2 regions of the Virgibacillus sp. W0181 genome follow, and region 2 is predicted to be linked to the other one. Evidence: a T-box and tRNA genes for the amino acid it is inferred to sense, from the RefSeq annotation. Region 2 holds a T-box; the other holds one or more tRNA genes.
What was found. The T-box of region 2 lies ahead of alaS (alanine--tRNA ligase). A T-box ahead of a tRNA ligase gene usually reads a tRNA of that ligase, here a tRNA-Ala.

Region 1 (7,334 bases), on a different contig from region 2:
TTCAGATTTAAGCTGAACTCATAAATTTGATTAGTACCTTCACCTGTTTGCCCGCTATGGATGATAAATCCGCCATGCGGCATGGCAGCATGGTCTTTTTTAAGCTCTTCCTCTGTAATAAAGTTTACAGTCGTCTCATATTCGTCAAAATAATTCGGCATCGTTTTAATCGTTTTTTCAATCTGCTCTTTGCTTGCCCCGTCTTCCGCAACGATGAAACATTCTCGCTTATGCCTTTCACTTTTAGATGCTTTCGGGTTTTCACCGTTGCGTACTTTTTCGATTACTTCATCTGAAGGAAGTGTATATTGCACACCTGCCTTCACACCTTCCACTCGGCGAACTGCGTCGGAATGTCCCTGACTCAATCCTTTCCCCCAAAAGGTATACGTTTCCCCTTTTGGTAACACAGCTTCTGCCATGACCCGATTTACAGAAAACAGCCCCGGATCCCAACCGACCGAAATAACACTCGTTTTACCACTCTTCTTTGCCACTGGATCAACGGAGGCGAAAAATTCTGGTATCTTTGCATGTGTATCATAACTGTCTACCGTATTAAACATAGCGGCAAACTCAGGTGTTTGTTCCGGCAAATCAGTTGCTGATCCACCGCACAAGATCATCACATCAATTTTATCTTGAAAATTTTTCGCTTCATCAATATGTAAAGACGCTACATTCGGATCAAGTGTGTCAACTGCTCCACGTCTTGAAAACACAGCAACAAGCTCCATGTCCGGTTGCTGACTGATCGAAGCTTCAGCTCCTCTCCCCAAATTGCCATAACCTACAATTCCTACTTTAATTTTACTTGTCATCCATATCCCTCCAATTAAAAACGTTTACAGGCATTTATTTTATAGTATCGTTTTTTATTTATGTGTGCAATGCTGACACTCTTTTTCATAATCACCTAAAAATGGTGGAATACTACATGAAGGAGGTGTTCTTCATGTCCAATGCCTATCGTTGTCCGAACTGCAAAACAAACCGGACAAGATTCAATATGATTGAACAAGTCAATCGCCCGGTTAAGCTTGACCCCCAAACTGGTGCGATTACGGATGAATTTACATCAGATAACATGAATCCCTTCCACATGGCCTATAATGGACCAAAATACCGCATCCAATGTGGTGCCTGTGGGCTGATTGAAAACGAACGAACCTTTAAACAATTTGCCACATATGATTCATGATTAAGATAACACTCTTGTTAGGGGGTGAGTAACAATGGGAGGAAAACCGAAAGGACCGAAGCAAAAAAAAGATCCGGACTTGCCACAAAGTCCAAAACAACCGTACGGAGAACCACTCAGTGGATCTCATAAAGTGAAAAACAAAAACCATTCTCGTCAGAAAAAAGACGCTTCGCATGATATGTAATTCTGGCGGCAAGGCATTATTGCCCTTGCTGCTTTTTTCCTTTTTAAACATATCCCCCATTTCCATCATCTTATTCCAAATATCAATCATGTTATGTACATTACGAATTAAAAAAACTCTTCTTCATCCATAATGAAGTTATTCGATGAAGGAGGTTGCATTGTATGTTGCATATAGACAATGTCTCGAAAAAATACGGAAAAGAGACCGCATTAGATGGAGTGTCCCTATCCATTCCTGCAGGTATCTGCTTTGGGCTGGCAGGTCCGAATGGCGCAGGAAAATCAACTCTATTAAAAATCATCACTTCCATTATCCAAAGTGATGGTGGAACAATGAAATTTCATCAAAAGAAACTACAGCAAATAAAACAAAAAATCGGCTATGTTCCTCAAGAAATTTGCTTGGAACAAAGTTTAACTGCCTTACAAAATCTATATTTCTTCGGGCGTTTATATGGGCTAAGAAAATTCCATTTAAAACAACGCGCAGAAACGGTTCTTGCTTATATTGGATTAGCAGAACGAGGAAATAATAAAGTTTCCACTTTTTCGGGTGGAATGAAACGCCGTTTAAATATCGGCTGTGCACTTATGAATGAGCCGGAAGTTATCATTATGGATGAACCAACTGTAGGAATCGACCCACAATCGAGACAATATATTTTCGATATGATTGAGAAGCTAAAGCAGGAAGGACGTACGGTAATATACGCAAGTCATTATATGGAAGAAATTGAAAAAGTATGTGATGAAGTCGCATTTATTGACCATGGTAAGATCGTTGAAAGTGGACCTGTCGATGAACTGCTCATCAAGTACGCTACTCCGTCCGTTTACGTTGAAGGGCAACGCATTGATGAAAAATTGCTTGAATCAGTCGGGAATATACACCGAAAACAAGATGGCTTTTTAATTATGACAAGAAATCCATTACTGGCGATGGAAAAAATTCTGGTGAACTGTAGAAAGCAAGCTTCCCCATTGAAAAAAATTGAACTTGTTCAACCGCGAATGGAAGATGTATTTTTCTCACTAACAAGTCGTACGCTGCGTGAGTAGTCAATTGCATAAAACCGCCTCTCATGACTCATCTGAAATATACAAAGGAGTGAAAGAAAATGTTGGCCATTTTAAAACTTGAGCTATTAAAAACGATGCAAGATCGCGGCATTTATTTTTGGACTTTTATTTTACCAATTATTTTTACCGTTTTATTTATATCCGTGTTAACTTCAGGAGTAGAAAAAACAATTCAGGAACAAATGATTGTTTCCATTATCCCAGGATATGCGGTCATGTTCGTGTTCTTTATTATGATCACCATGGTTTCTACATTTATAAAAGACCGTGATAACGGGATGACTGCAAGACTTGCAAGCACGCCACTTTCACCGTTTCAATATTTACTCGGAAAATGGATTCCTTACATGATCATTGTTTTAATCCAGATCACTGTTTTACTGCTGTTTGGTAAACTCGTTTATGATGTTCCGCTCCGTGAACCGTTATTATTAGTCATACTAGCCATCTTTTTAACGTTTACGGTGACCGGGCTTGGAATGGCGCTCGCACTTATCGCCAAGACCGATAATATGGGAATTGCTGTTACACAAGTGATTGCGCTCGGCGGTGCCGTAATCGGAGGACTATGGATGCCTATTGACATGATGCCGGAAATCATAAAAACAATAAGTAAATTTTTGCCACAATACTGGGCACATCAGGCTTTTACCAACACAATGACAGGTACAATCCAGTATTCCGATTTTGCCTTAGCTATTTCCATCCTGTTTGCATTCGGTATAATAGGATTTATTACAGCATTTGTTCGCTATCCACATTTTTTAAAACTAGCGAAAAATTAGCGCTACCCACAGTGGGGGGATTAGAGTGAAAGTAAACATTGATATTGATGACAGACACGAGGATACGTCCATCACCATTCAAGCTAAGGAATGGACAAAAGAACTGGAAGATATCGTCTCCATGATTAAAAAACGAAAACCGCAGCGGCTCTTTGGTATTTCCGATGAGCAAACGGTATTGCTTGATCCATCGAAAATAGACTATATTTATGCAGAAAACAGAAAAGTCTTTGCCGTGATGGGTAATAAGCGGCTAGAAATTAAAATGAAGTTATACGAAGTAGAAGAGGCTTTGGCAGGACATGACTTTATGCGTTTTTCAAAATCAGTCATCGGAAACATTAATCAAATTCAACGATTCGAGCTATCGTTCAATGGAAATCTGTGCGTTTTCTTTCAAAGTGAAAATAAAGAGTATATTACAAGAAAATATGTGGCTCCTATAAAAGAAAAGTTGGCAACGGGAGGGATGGACTAATGTTTACGACTATTGAAGTTATAAAAAGAAGTATGCTCGGCATTGCTTATGGCGGTATATTTACATTTATCTTTTTAACGATTGCCATGATCAACAACTTAAATACGAATATACCCGTTATTTGGAAATCCATGCTCGCCAGTTTCATTCTCGGTATTTTCTTTGGGGTTGCTTCTTTTATATTTGAACATGACAATTGGAGCCCGTTAAAGAAGACAATCATTCATTTCAGCTTGTCCATTGCCTGTTATTTTTCCATTGCCCTATTTATTGGGTGGATTCCATTAAAGGTTCAACCCATTTTAATCAGCATTATCATTTTCATTGTAATCTATGTGATTTTTTGGTTTTCCTACACAATATATTTCAAGAAGCTGGAGGCGAGTTTAAATGAAGATTTATCGAGAAGAAAATAACTTTTTCCTGGAACAGACCTTCGATAAACATCTTTCTTAGCCTCCATATCCCCGGCTTCAGCCTATTAAGAGGAAAAGAAGCTTGCCAATAAACATTAAATCCTTCATAACCTGACAGGTAATGAAGGATTTTTATTTATCGTAAATAAAACCGGTATTTATTTGTTTTTGGGATATAAAAGAAATATAGACATATAAAAAACCATGACAGGGATATGATAATTGCACCAATCACATCTGTAGCAAAATGAGCATCAAGATAAATACGACTTACAGCAACAGCTACCAACAGTCCAGTGAGTATGACGCAAGCAACGACTTTTAATGCTAAGCTATTAATATAACGAACTGCTAAGTATATTAAAAACAAAAACAATATCGTAGCACGCATTGCATGCCCACTTGGAAAACTGTAGGACTGCATGTCAAATGAAATATTAAACACTTCTATATAACTTGCTTCTTCTCCCGGACGTTCCCTCTGGATCATCATTTTTAATAAAAAGTTTAAAATAACCGCCCCAACCGACAGCGTAAAAAAGAAGAAAAAATGGCGCCAGTGTCGTTTCCATAGAAAAATCAGGCCTAACACTACAGTAATGAGCAAGATCATTTCACTTGAACCGATCAATGAAATAAAATGCATTGCCTCCGTAAAAAGTGGTGCTGTATATTGCTCCATCCAATAGGCGATATTTTCATCTATTAAAAACCCTTGCATGCCCGAGGCTAATAACGCAACAATGATAAATAAAAATAAAAATAAACCGGAAGTGATCAACAATGACTTCTTTCTCTTCCCCAACCGCATTCTATCACCTATTCTTTCTACTATGCTGTTAAGTCCAACACTTTTCAAAAAAAGCGTAAGCGCCCTGGTCAGCCTCAGGCATAGCTTAAGCAAGAAATCGTAGTGGCGTTTATTGCCGCGAAGAGTTATTGCTTAAGACCTTGAGGGGCTGGACGCTTACACTAGACAGCTATGCACAAAATTCTATACTTTCTGACCTATTTAAAAATCTTTGCCACGGCCTTTTGGTTTTAAACGGCGCTTTAACTTCACGAGGCTGTGCATTTGTGCGTACATTCCATTCTCGGAGGCTCGCGTAATTAAAAACCTAATACAACTTAACCATATTTTTTCGAACAGCTAACCGAAATTATATCACCTTTTCACACAAAATCATTCTTTTATAGTTGAAAAAAATTAAAAAAGCACTATAATAATAGTTGTGTTCATTTTTGCGGGGCATTAGCTCAGTTGGGAGAGTGCTTGCGTGGCACGCAAGAGGTCACCGGTTCAAGCCCGGTATGCTCCATTATTATAAACGCTTATACATCAATATGTATGGGCGTTTTTGTTTTGTTGAAGTTGTCAGATTTAAGGTGTGGTTGAAAAGCTTTTGAATAACGCAATTAACTCTCAGCTTGACCACGTAAAACAACATTCAAGCGCACTTAAATGCTGGTCATAGTTAGTTAACTGACACAGTCTACATTTATGCGTTTAATTGAAAGGTATTATCTTATTAATTAGTGTTATATTTTAATACATCTTGCAAAAGATAGAATAATAAATATAGAAAGAGTGGTTGAGTATAATGTTAAAACATGTTTCTAATGGATATGTAGCAAATAAATTAATAAAAAGCAGCTTGCCAAAAGTGAAAAATGACGACAAAGCAGCTAAACAGTTTGAAGAAGGGTTTAATTTGTCAAGGAACACAATGAGATTTGCTGGACTTTTAGAATTAATTGGTTCCGTATTTTTGTTAATGTCTGTATTCGGAAAAATATTCGTTAGAATTGGTGCGGTTTTAGTAAACATCGTTCTTCTTGGGGCAGTTTTCAAACACTTTCAAGCTGGTCATGGCGTGAAGGGAGCCAAAAGCGCATTAAAATTGTTTGGTTTAAACACGCTTAATTTCATTGAGACTTTCCGAAAGTAATTTTAATGAAGTGCCAGGTACAGAAGTATTCAGAATAACCTCTGCACCTGGCACTTACTTGTCTGATGCAACTTGATTATGAGCCGGTTTCTGATATATCAGGTATTCCACAATCTTCTATGTTCTACCCTGATAGTTAAGCACCTAGCAAGTTTCATAATTCCTTTTTTCAAGCGTTCGAGATAAACGACTTTAAAGTCATTCTTACAATTCTTTTACTGTACCTCTAGGTCAATGACTACTTTTCCCCGTGCGCGACGTGTCGTTGTTTTTTGTAGAGCATCTAGAGCATTAGCAAATGGATAGATTTTTTCGATGGTTAGTTGTATTTCATTCTTTTTAATTTGTTCCATTAGCGTTGTTAGTTCTTGCTTAATGTCAACCTGGTGAACAAGGGGATGTATAGAGATATTACGCTCACTACTCAGTTGATAATCTGAAACTGGCACGACAACACCACCGTCTTTAACCGCTTCTATGCTAGTCATTCCAGTGTTTGGTTGTATAGCTAGAGCAGCATCTACACCACCTGGCCTCCATTCCTGCACTTGATTTTGCCACTGAGGGTCCTGATAATCGACAGTAAAGTCGGCGCCAAGTGAACGCATATAGTCATGGTTTTTTAATGACGCAGAACTGGCAACTTGAATTCCTCGCTTTTTCGCCAATTGAATTGCGAATGTTCCTATAGCGCCAGATGCACCAGCAATGAATAAAGAATCACCTTGTTCTAGAGGCAAGTAATGAAACGCTTTTAAAACCGTATTACCGGCGACCGGAATCGCTGCTGCCGTAGTGAAATTCATATCATCAGGAATATTTAAAATTAAGGCGTCCTTAGAAACAACCGCATATTCAGCCCATACTCCACCTTTTGGTTGCATCATGCTTACGAAAGCGATCCGTTGGCCAGTGGAGAATCCGACGGCTTGAGTCCCCACTTCCTCAATGATCCCTGCAGCTTCAATGCCAATCGGATAAGGGAATTGCATGTCTTTAGGCAAGAAGTAGCCATCATGAATACCGACACCTATTGCACAGATACGAACGAGTAATTCGTTCGCTTGAATTTTCGGTACGCGTACTTCTTCTTGAGAAAACGTCGCATCCGCTTCACTTTTTTTTACAATTGCTTTCATCATGTTCATAAATAAATTCCTCTCTTAAATCCTCGAGATTATTTTGCATGACTCTCTTAAATAGATTCTGCACTTGCAGATAAATTAAATGCTTCTG
Region 2 (7,334 bases):
CTTTCTCTTACACATCCAAACCGAATTGGGGCTGGGTGTATTTATGTTTTGCAAAACAGTGTGCAAAACGGGCATGTTTATTTACCGCTTGATCAGTGCGTTCAAGAGACTTATAAGTTATTGATTACCCCAGATATTAATGAGCAAATGATTACTGAATGTATAGAAGATTTAAACAAGGAAAAAAAACTAATTGTCGTTGAGGGAAAAGCATACCTTCCGTCCCTTTATTATGCAGAGGATGGGTTTGCATCAAATGTGAATCGTTTGATTGATCAATCAATTGAACAAAAAACAACCTTGGCTGAATTGATGAAAATTATTGGAGAAATAGAAGAATTAGAAGTTTTAAGCTACGGTGAGGAACAATTTAAAGCTATAAATGAAGCCCTTCATTCAAAAATTATGATTTTAACAGGTGGCCCTGGGACTGGTAAAACAACGGTAATTAAAGGAATCATCAATGCTTATGCATCTATTCATGATGTATCAACAAATCGGGATGACTACGATAACAAAGCTGACTTTCCATTTGTTTTATCTGCTCCAACCGGACGAGCTGCGAAACGGTTGCAACAGTCGACTGGGATTTACGCAACAACAATCCATCGATTATTAGGTTGGGATGGTAATGAGTTTTTTGAACGAAATGAAAATGAACCTTTATCGGGTCAACTGTTAATCATTGATGAATTTTCCATGGTAGATATATGGGTGGCACATGCTCTATTCAAAGCGATACCTGACCATATGCAAGTACTGCTCGTTGGTGATGAAGATCAATTGCCTTCTGTAGGCCCGGGTCAGGTTTTGTCCGATTTATTATCTACAAACCTATTGCCGTCGATAACACTTCAAGAAGTGTATCGCCAGGAAGAAGGATCCAAAATTATTGAACTCGCACACCGGATCAGAAGAGATACGTGTACAGCAGAGATCTTAGAAAATAAGCGGGATTTTAGTTTTATCCCGTGTACCGAGCAGCAAGCGGAAGAAGTGATCCTAAATATCTTTACAAAAGCAATTGATAAAGGAATAGATCCGAAAGATATTCAAGTACTTGCACCAATGTACCGCACTAGGGCAGGGATTTTGGCGATTAATAAACAATTGCAACAACTTTTGAACCCACCGTCACGACAAAAAAGGGAGAAGAGAATAAAAGATACCATATATAGAATCGGTGATAAAGTTATTCAACTAACCAATCGACCTGAGGATGGAATATCCAACGGTGACATCGGGACGATTGCAGCTATTTTTGAGGAAGATGAAAACGTAGAAAATACGGAGCAAATTGTTATTTCGTTTGATCGTAAAGAAGTTGTTTACGAACGAAAAGATTATATCGAGATTATGCATGCCTACTGTATTTCCATTCATAAATCACAGGGGAGTGAGTTTCCGATCGTTATTTTGCCCGTCTTACCTGCTTATAACCGAATGCTTCGCAAAAATTTACTTTATACGGCTATTACGAGAAGTAAACAATCTTTAATCATTTGTGGAGTTAAGCAAGCATTTTTGAAAGGAGTACATACACTAGATACAAATATAAGGTTTACGAATCTGAAAGAGCAATTAATGAGACGATTGGATGACGTGCCTGAAATACAAGAGCACGATTCAAGCGAAGATGAGATTTCTCCATATGATTTCATTTAATCAAGTGAATAGGATGATTTAAATCGGTTAAACTAGAAATTCTATTAATGAAGCGCAGAGGAGCTGCAAATGGAATTTATATGTTTAATCGAGCGACTAAAACAAATAAAAATGCGCGTTCAAAAAAATATGTTTATTCTACTCCTGTAATGACGTCTTGTTTAATAATAAGGGAGATTGAATATGTTTAAAAGCAAGGATTTTCGTCTGTTATATGTATTGATTGTTATTGCTTTTATATTTTTGCTCGTATTTTTATTAGGAAAGCTTTTCCCTTATTATAAAAGCTTTACTGTGTTTTTATGGCAGCTATTTGCACCATTTATCATTGCTTGTTTCATTGCTTACCTACTCTACCCGCTCGTTACAAAATTAGACCAATTAAATATTCAAAAACCATTAGCAATTATGCTTATTTATTTCCTCTTTTTTGGAGGTATTGCTTATGCGATTTATCTCGGTTATCCAGCAATTATCCATCAAGTGCGAGAATTAAATGAACAGTTACCGCATGTAGTTCATATTTATGAAAAGTTTATTTATCAATTGTACGAATCGACTTCGTTTTTACCCGAAACTATCCATGAAAAAATAGATGGATTTATCGGTACGATGGAAAAGTCTTTGGAAAATGTTTTGGATAAATTAGTCGGTGGCGTTACGAAAGTTGTGGATTTTCTTATTCTTGTAACGATTATTCCTGTTCTCGTATTTTACTTCTTAAAGGACTTTGCGAAAATAAAAGAGTATATAAAACGGGGTATCCCGTTTACGTACCGACCACAAATGAAAAAAATGGTTTATGCAATTGATGATAGTCTCGGAAATTACATTAGGGGACAGATGGTTGTTTCATTATTTGTTATACTGGCTACTTGGACGGCTTTTCACTTTTTAAATATAAAATACGCCTTGCTCCTTGCAGTTATTATGGGAGTAACCAATATCATACCTTACTTTGGACCGATTATCGGAACTGTACCGGCAGTTTTACTTACATTGACTACTTCCGCAAAGTTAGTTGTCTATGTCATTATTGTAAGTTTTGTTATACAAATTGTGGAAAGTAACTTTTTATCGCCCTATATAGTTGGCAAAAGTACTAGAATTCATCCAGTTACGATCATTTTTGTTTTGTTGCTTGGAGCAAAACTAAGTGGAGTATTAGGTATGATATTAGCAGTACCTTTATACATGATTTTAAAAGAAATTATTAAACATACGGTCGGATTTCGGCTCCAAAATTGACATTTGCTACTTTGTTTTCTATACTAATCTTAAAATTGCACATAAAATACGAAGAAGGTTCCAAGTACATGATGTTGGTTTCAAGAGAGGGATTTTAATGGCTGAGAAAAATCCTAAATCTGATTCATGGAAAGCTAAACTGGAGTACGGTTAATTCCCGTCGGTTTCAGACCGTTATCATGTGAAAGTGATGAACTTTTAATTGTTCATAATAAGGGTGGTACCACGATAATCTCGTCCCTGCAATATGCAGAGAGACGATTTTTTTATTTTACGATTACTGTAATTTTTTAACTAATGGAGGAGATGAGATGAAGCCGTTAACATCTGCTGAAATCAGACAAATGTTTATTGACTTTTTTAAAGAAAAAGGGCACGAGGTTGAACCAAGTGCATCTCTTGTGCCAAAAGATGATCCGACTCTGTTATGGATTAATAGCGGGGTAGCTACGTTAAAAAAGTATTTTGATGGAAGCATTAACCCGGACAATCCACGGATCGTTAATGCGCAAAAATCTATTCGGACAAACGATATTGAAAATGTTGGCTTCACGGCCCGTCACCATACTTTTTTTGAAATGCTCGGTAACTTTTCCATAGGAGATTATTTTAAAAAAGAAGCAATTGTATGGGGGTGGGAATTCTTAACAAGCAAAAATTGGATTGGTTTTGATCCGGAACGTTTATCTGTTACCGTCCATCCGGAAGATGATGAAGCCTATGATATATGGCTTAATGATATAAAATTGCCGGCTAGTAGAATTATCCGCTTGGAGGAAAATTTCTGGGATATAGGAGAAGGACCAAGTGGACCGAATACGGAGATATTTTATGACCGTGGTGAGCATTACGGGAATGATGCATCAGATCCGGAACTGTATCCCGGTGGAGAAAATGAGCGGTACCTGGAAATTTGGAATCTAGTCTTTTCGCAATTTAACCATAATCCAGATGATACGTATACACCTTTACCGAAAAAGAATATTGATACGGGTATGGGTCTGGAACGTATGGCTTCAATCATACAACAAACACCGACGAATTTTGAGACGGATTTGTTCAAGCCAATCATTAGTAAGATTGAACAATTTGCAGTTATAAATTATGGAGAAGAAGAAAGTAGTGATATAGCCTATAAAGTCATTTCCGACCATATTCGAACAGTTGCTTTTGCTATTGGCGATCATGCGCTCCCTTCAAATGAAGGACGGGGGTATGTACTGCGACGACTATTAAGACGCGCGGTTCGCTTTGCTAAACAAATAGGGATTGAAGAGCCGTTTATGTACAAGCTTGTATCAACTGTTGGCACGATAATGAAGGCCTATTATCCGGAAGTCGTAAAACAGGAAGATCAAATTTCAAAAATTATAAAATCCGAAGAAGAACGCTTTCACGAAACCTTGAATGACGGTTTGAATATCCTGACGGCAATTATGGAAAAACAAAAGCAAAACAACCAATCGGTAATTCCCGGAAGCGATGTGTTCCGTCTGTATGATACGTATGGTTTTCCGAAAGAACTGACTGAGGAATATGTTAAAGATAATGGATTTACAATAGATGAAGCTGGTTTTAAAAAAGAAATGAAAAAGCAACAAGAAAGAGCTCGTGATGCTCGGAAAACAGTCGGTTCCATGCAAATACAAGATGAATTGTTAAGTAGTATTCAAGTGGAAAGCGAATTTATAGGTTATGATCATACAGAAACAGAAACAATAATCGAAGCAATCGTTGAACATAATAAAACTGCAGATACGATTGAAGCAGGAGCGGACGCTTATTTGTTTCTGAAGGAAACTCCCTTTTACGCTGAAAGTGGTGGACAAATAGCAGATAAAGGTTGGGTCTATACAGAAAACATGATTGCACATGTCAAAGATGTAAAAAAAGCGCCAAATGGCCAGCATGTTCACCGAATCGAGGTGAAGCAAGGCACAATCCACGTTGGCGAACGAGTAAAAGCAATGATTGATCATGATTTTCGTATCCTTATCGTTAAAAATCATACAGCAACCCACCTGCTTCATCAAGCGTTAAAAGATGTACTAGGTGACCATATTACCCAAGCGGGATCCTTAGTAACACCCGATAGACTACGCTTTGACTTTACCCATTTTGAGGCAGTAAATGAAAATGAATTACAACAAGTTGAACAACTCGTCAATGAAAATATTTGGAAACATTCGCCGGTAATCATTGAAAATAAACAACTGGAAGAAGCGAAAAAAATGGGTGCCACGGCATTGTTCGGAGAAAAATATGGTGAAAACGTACGAGTTGTACAAATTGGCGATTTTAGTACGGAGCTTTGCGGTGGTTGTCATGTGCACAATACTTCGGAAATTGGTCTTTTCAAAATCGTTGTGGAAAGTGGAATAGGAGCCGGTACAAGAAGAATTGAAGCTTTTACAAGTAAAAAAGCATATGAATTTACTCTGGAAAAATTGAACATACTATCTACTTCTGCCAAGTTATTAAAAACTACAGTTGATAAAGTGCCAAGTCAAATCAATCATATATTTGATGAAATAAAAACACTGCAAAAGGAAAATGAGTCATATAGTGCGAAATTATCCAACATGGAAGCTTCAACCATTGTTGATAAGGTGGAAGAAATTGCTGGCATTTCGGTATTGGCACAGCGCGTACAAGTTAAAGATATGAATCAGCTTCGAAGTATGGTAGATGAGTTAAAGCAAAAGTTAGGTTCTGGTGTAATTTTGCTCGCTGCTGAGAATGAAAACAAAGTACAGTTGGCTGCAGGTGTAACAAACGATTTAATGGAAAAAGGATTTCATGCAGGTCATTTAATTAAAGAAGCTGCATCAATATGTGGCGGCGGTGGTGGCGGCCGTCCGGATATGGCGCAAGCTGGTGGTAAAGATATCAACAAGATTAATGAAGCATTGGACTATGCAAAAAGGTATATCTCAGAAACAATAGACAGTAAAAATATATAATAATCTGTACAAACATGGTAGAATAATTGGTAGAAGGTAAAACATGGAATGAGGTGTCACAATGAGTTCGATTGATAAAACGATGAAATTTAATTTTTCCGAAGAGCCTTTCGACCAAGATATTAAACAAATACTTTCAACTATTCATGAAGCACTCAATGAAAAGGGCTACAATCCAATCAATCAAATCGTAGGTTACCTATTATCAGGGGATCCCGCATATATTCCCCGGTATAAAGATGCGCGTAACTTGATACGTAAAGTTGAACGTGACGAAGTGATTGAGGAACTGGTAAAGTTCTATTTAAAAGAGCAACAAAAGGACAAATAAATGAAAATTATTGGATTGGATGTTGGCTCTAAAACAATTGGAGTAGCTGTTAGTGACGCACTAGGTTTAACTGCTCAAGGATTAACGACGATCCAATGGGATGAAAACAATCGACGATCTGCCGACGACCAGATGAAAAAAATCATCGAAGAGCATGAAGTCGAAAAAGTTGTTGTTGGTCTACCTAAGCATATGAATGGTTCTGTGGGTGAACGGGGTAAAGCAGCAGAGGCGTATGCTAAGCATATTGAAAAGACATACCGATTACCGGTTCATATGTGGGATGAACGATTATCAACCATAGCAGCCGAACGTGTATTGCTTGAAGCAGATATGAGCCGTAAAAAAAGAAAAAAAGTAATTGATAAAATGGCTGCTGTCATGATATTACAAGGATTTCTCGATCAATATAATTAAAGGAGTGAAACGATGGCATTAGAAGAAAAAGAACGAATTATTATTCCAGATGAAAACGGAGAAGAACATTTATTCGAAGTATTGTTCAGTTTCGAAATAGATGAACTGGAACAAACATACATTGCTTTAATACCTGCAGAACAAAATGAAGATGAACATGTTGAAGTATATGCGTTTAGGTATGAAGAGCAAGAAGATGACGATGATGATTTAGCATTATTTCCTATTGAATCAGATGAAGAATGGGATATGGTAGAAGAAATGCTTCACACACTGACTGATCAAAGCGAATAAATGGGAAGTACTTTTTAATAGTAATGAAGACATGGAATTGGTGCCTTTATGGCGCCAGTTTTTCTATTATAAATTATAATAGATTATCTTCTTTATTTTTAGTATAATGTAGCAGATAAGGGGGATAATCCGTGTCAAATGATATTAAAAAACAATATAAAAATAATTTGGCGGCTCGTTCCGAAGAGGCTAAAACAGTGAGAAAAATTGTTGCAATTATTATTTTGTCGCTCGTATTAATTATTGTTATTGGTGGTATTTCGGGTTATATGTATATAAAATCGTCACTGGCTCCTGTAAATCCGGAAAGTACAGAAGAACAAAGCATTGAAATTCCGTTAGGATCATCCACGTCGAATATAGCCAACATACTGGAAGAAAACGGTATTATTAAAGATGGCCGTGTGTTTCGCTTT

Region 1: it encodes a tRNA-Ala, which carries the amino acid that the T-box ahead of alaS (alanine--tRNA ligase) is inferred to sense. The anticodon was not compared.

What each region holds. Positions count from the first base shown of each region.
Region 1 covers NZ_JBPYCR010000009.1:70,489-77,822, reverse strand. Annotated here, with positions in the region: gene ACLIBG_RS05935 (diaminopimelate dehydrogenase) at 1-821, opposite strand, end outside; gene ACLIBG_RS05930 (DNA alkylation repair protein) at 956-1,201, shown strand; gene ACLIBG_RS05925 (small acid-soluble spore protein P) at 1,236-1,388, shown strand; gene ACLIBG_RS05920 (ABC transporter ATP-binding protein) at 1,553-2,449, shown strand; gene ACLIBG_RS05915 (ABC transporter permease) at 2,509-3,255, shown strand; gene ACLIBG_RS05910 (LytTR family DNA-binding domain-containing protein) at 3,281-3,733, shown strand; gene ACLIBG_RS05905 (DUF3021 domain-containing protein) at 3,733-4,149, shown strand; gene ACLIBG_RS05900 (phosphatase PAP2 family protein) at 4,286-4,954, opposite strand; tRNA gene ACLIBG_RS05895 (tRNA-Ala) at 5,396-5,468, shown strand; gene ACLIBG_RS05890 (hypothetical protein) at 5,748-6,098, shown strand; gene ACLIBG_RS05885 (NADP-dependent oxidoreductase) at 6,314-7,246, opposite strand; gene ACLIBG_RS05880 (LLM class flavin-dependent oxidoreductase) at 7,294-7,334, opposite strand, start outside.
Region 2 covers NZ_JBPYCR010000006.1:65,171-72,504, reverse strand. Annotated here, with positions in the region: gene recD2 (SF1B family DNA helicase RecD2) at 1-1,665, shown strand, start outside; gene ACLIBG_RS04200 (AI-2E family transporter) at 1,849-2,913, shown strand; T-box leader at 2,956-3,158, shown strand; gene alaS (alanine--tRNA ligase) at 3,225-5,876, shown strand; gene ACLIBG_RS04190 (IreB family regulatory phosphoprotein) at 5,938-6,207, shown strand; gene ruvX (Holliday junction resolvase RuvX) at 6,208-6,624, shown strand; gene ACLIBG_RS04180 (DUF1292 domain-containing protein) at 6,637-6,918, shown strand; gene mltG (endolytic transglycosylase MltG) at 7,050-7,334, shown strand, end outside.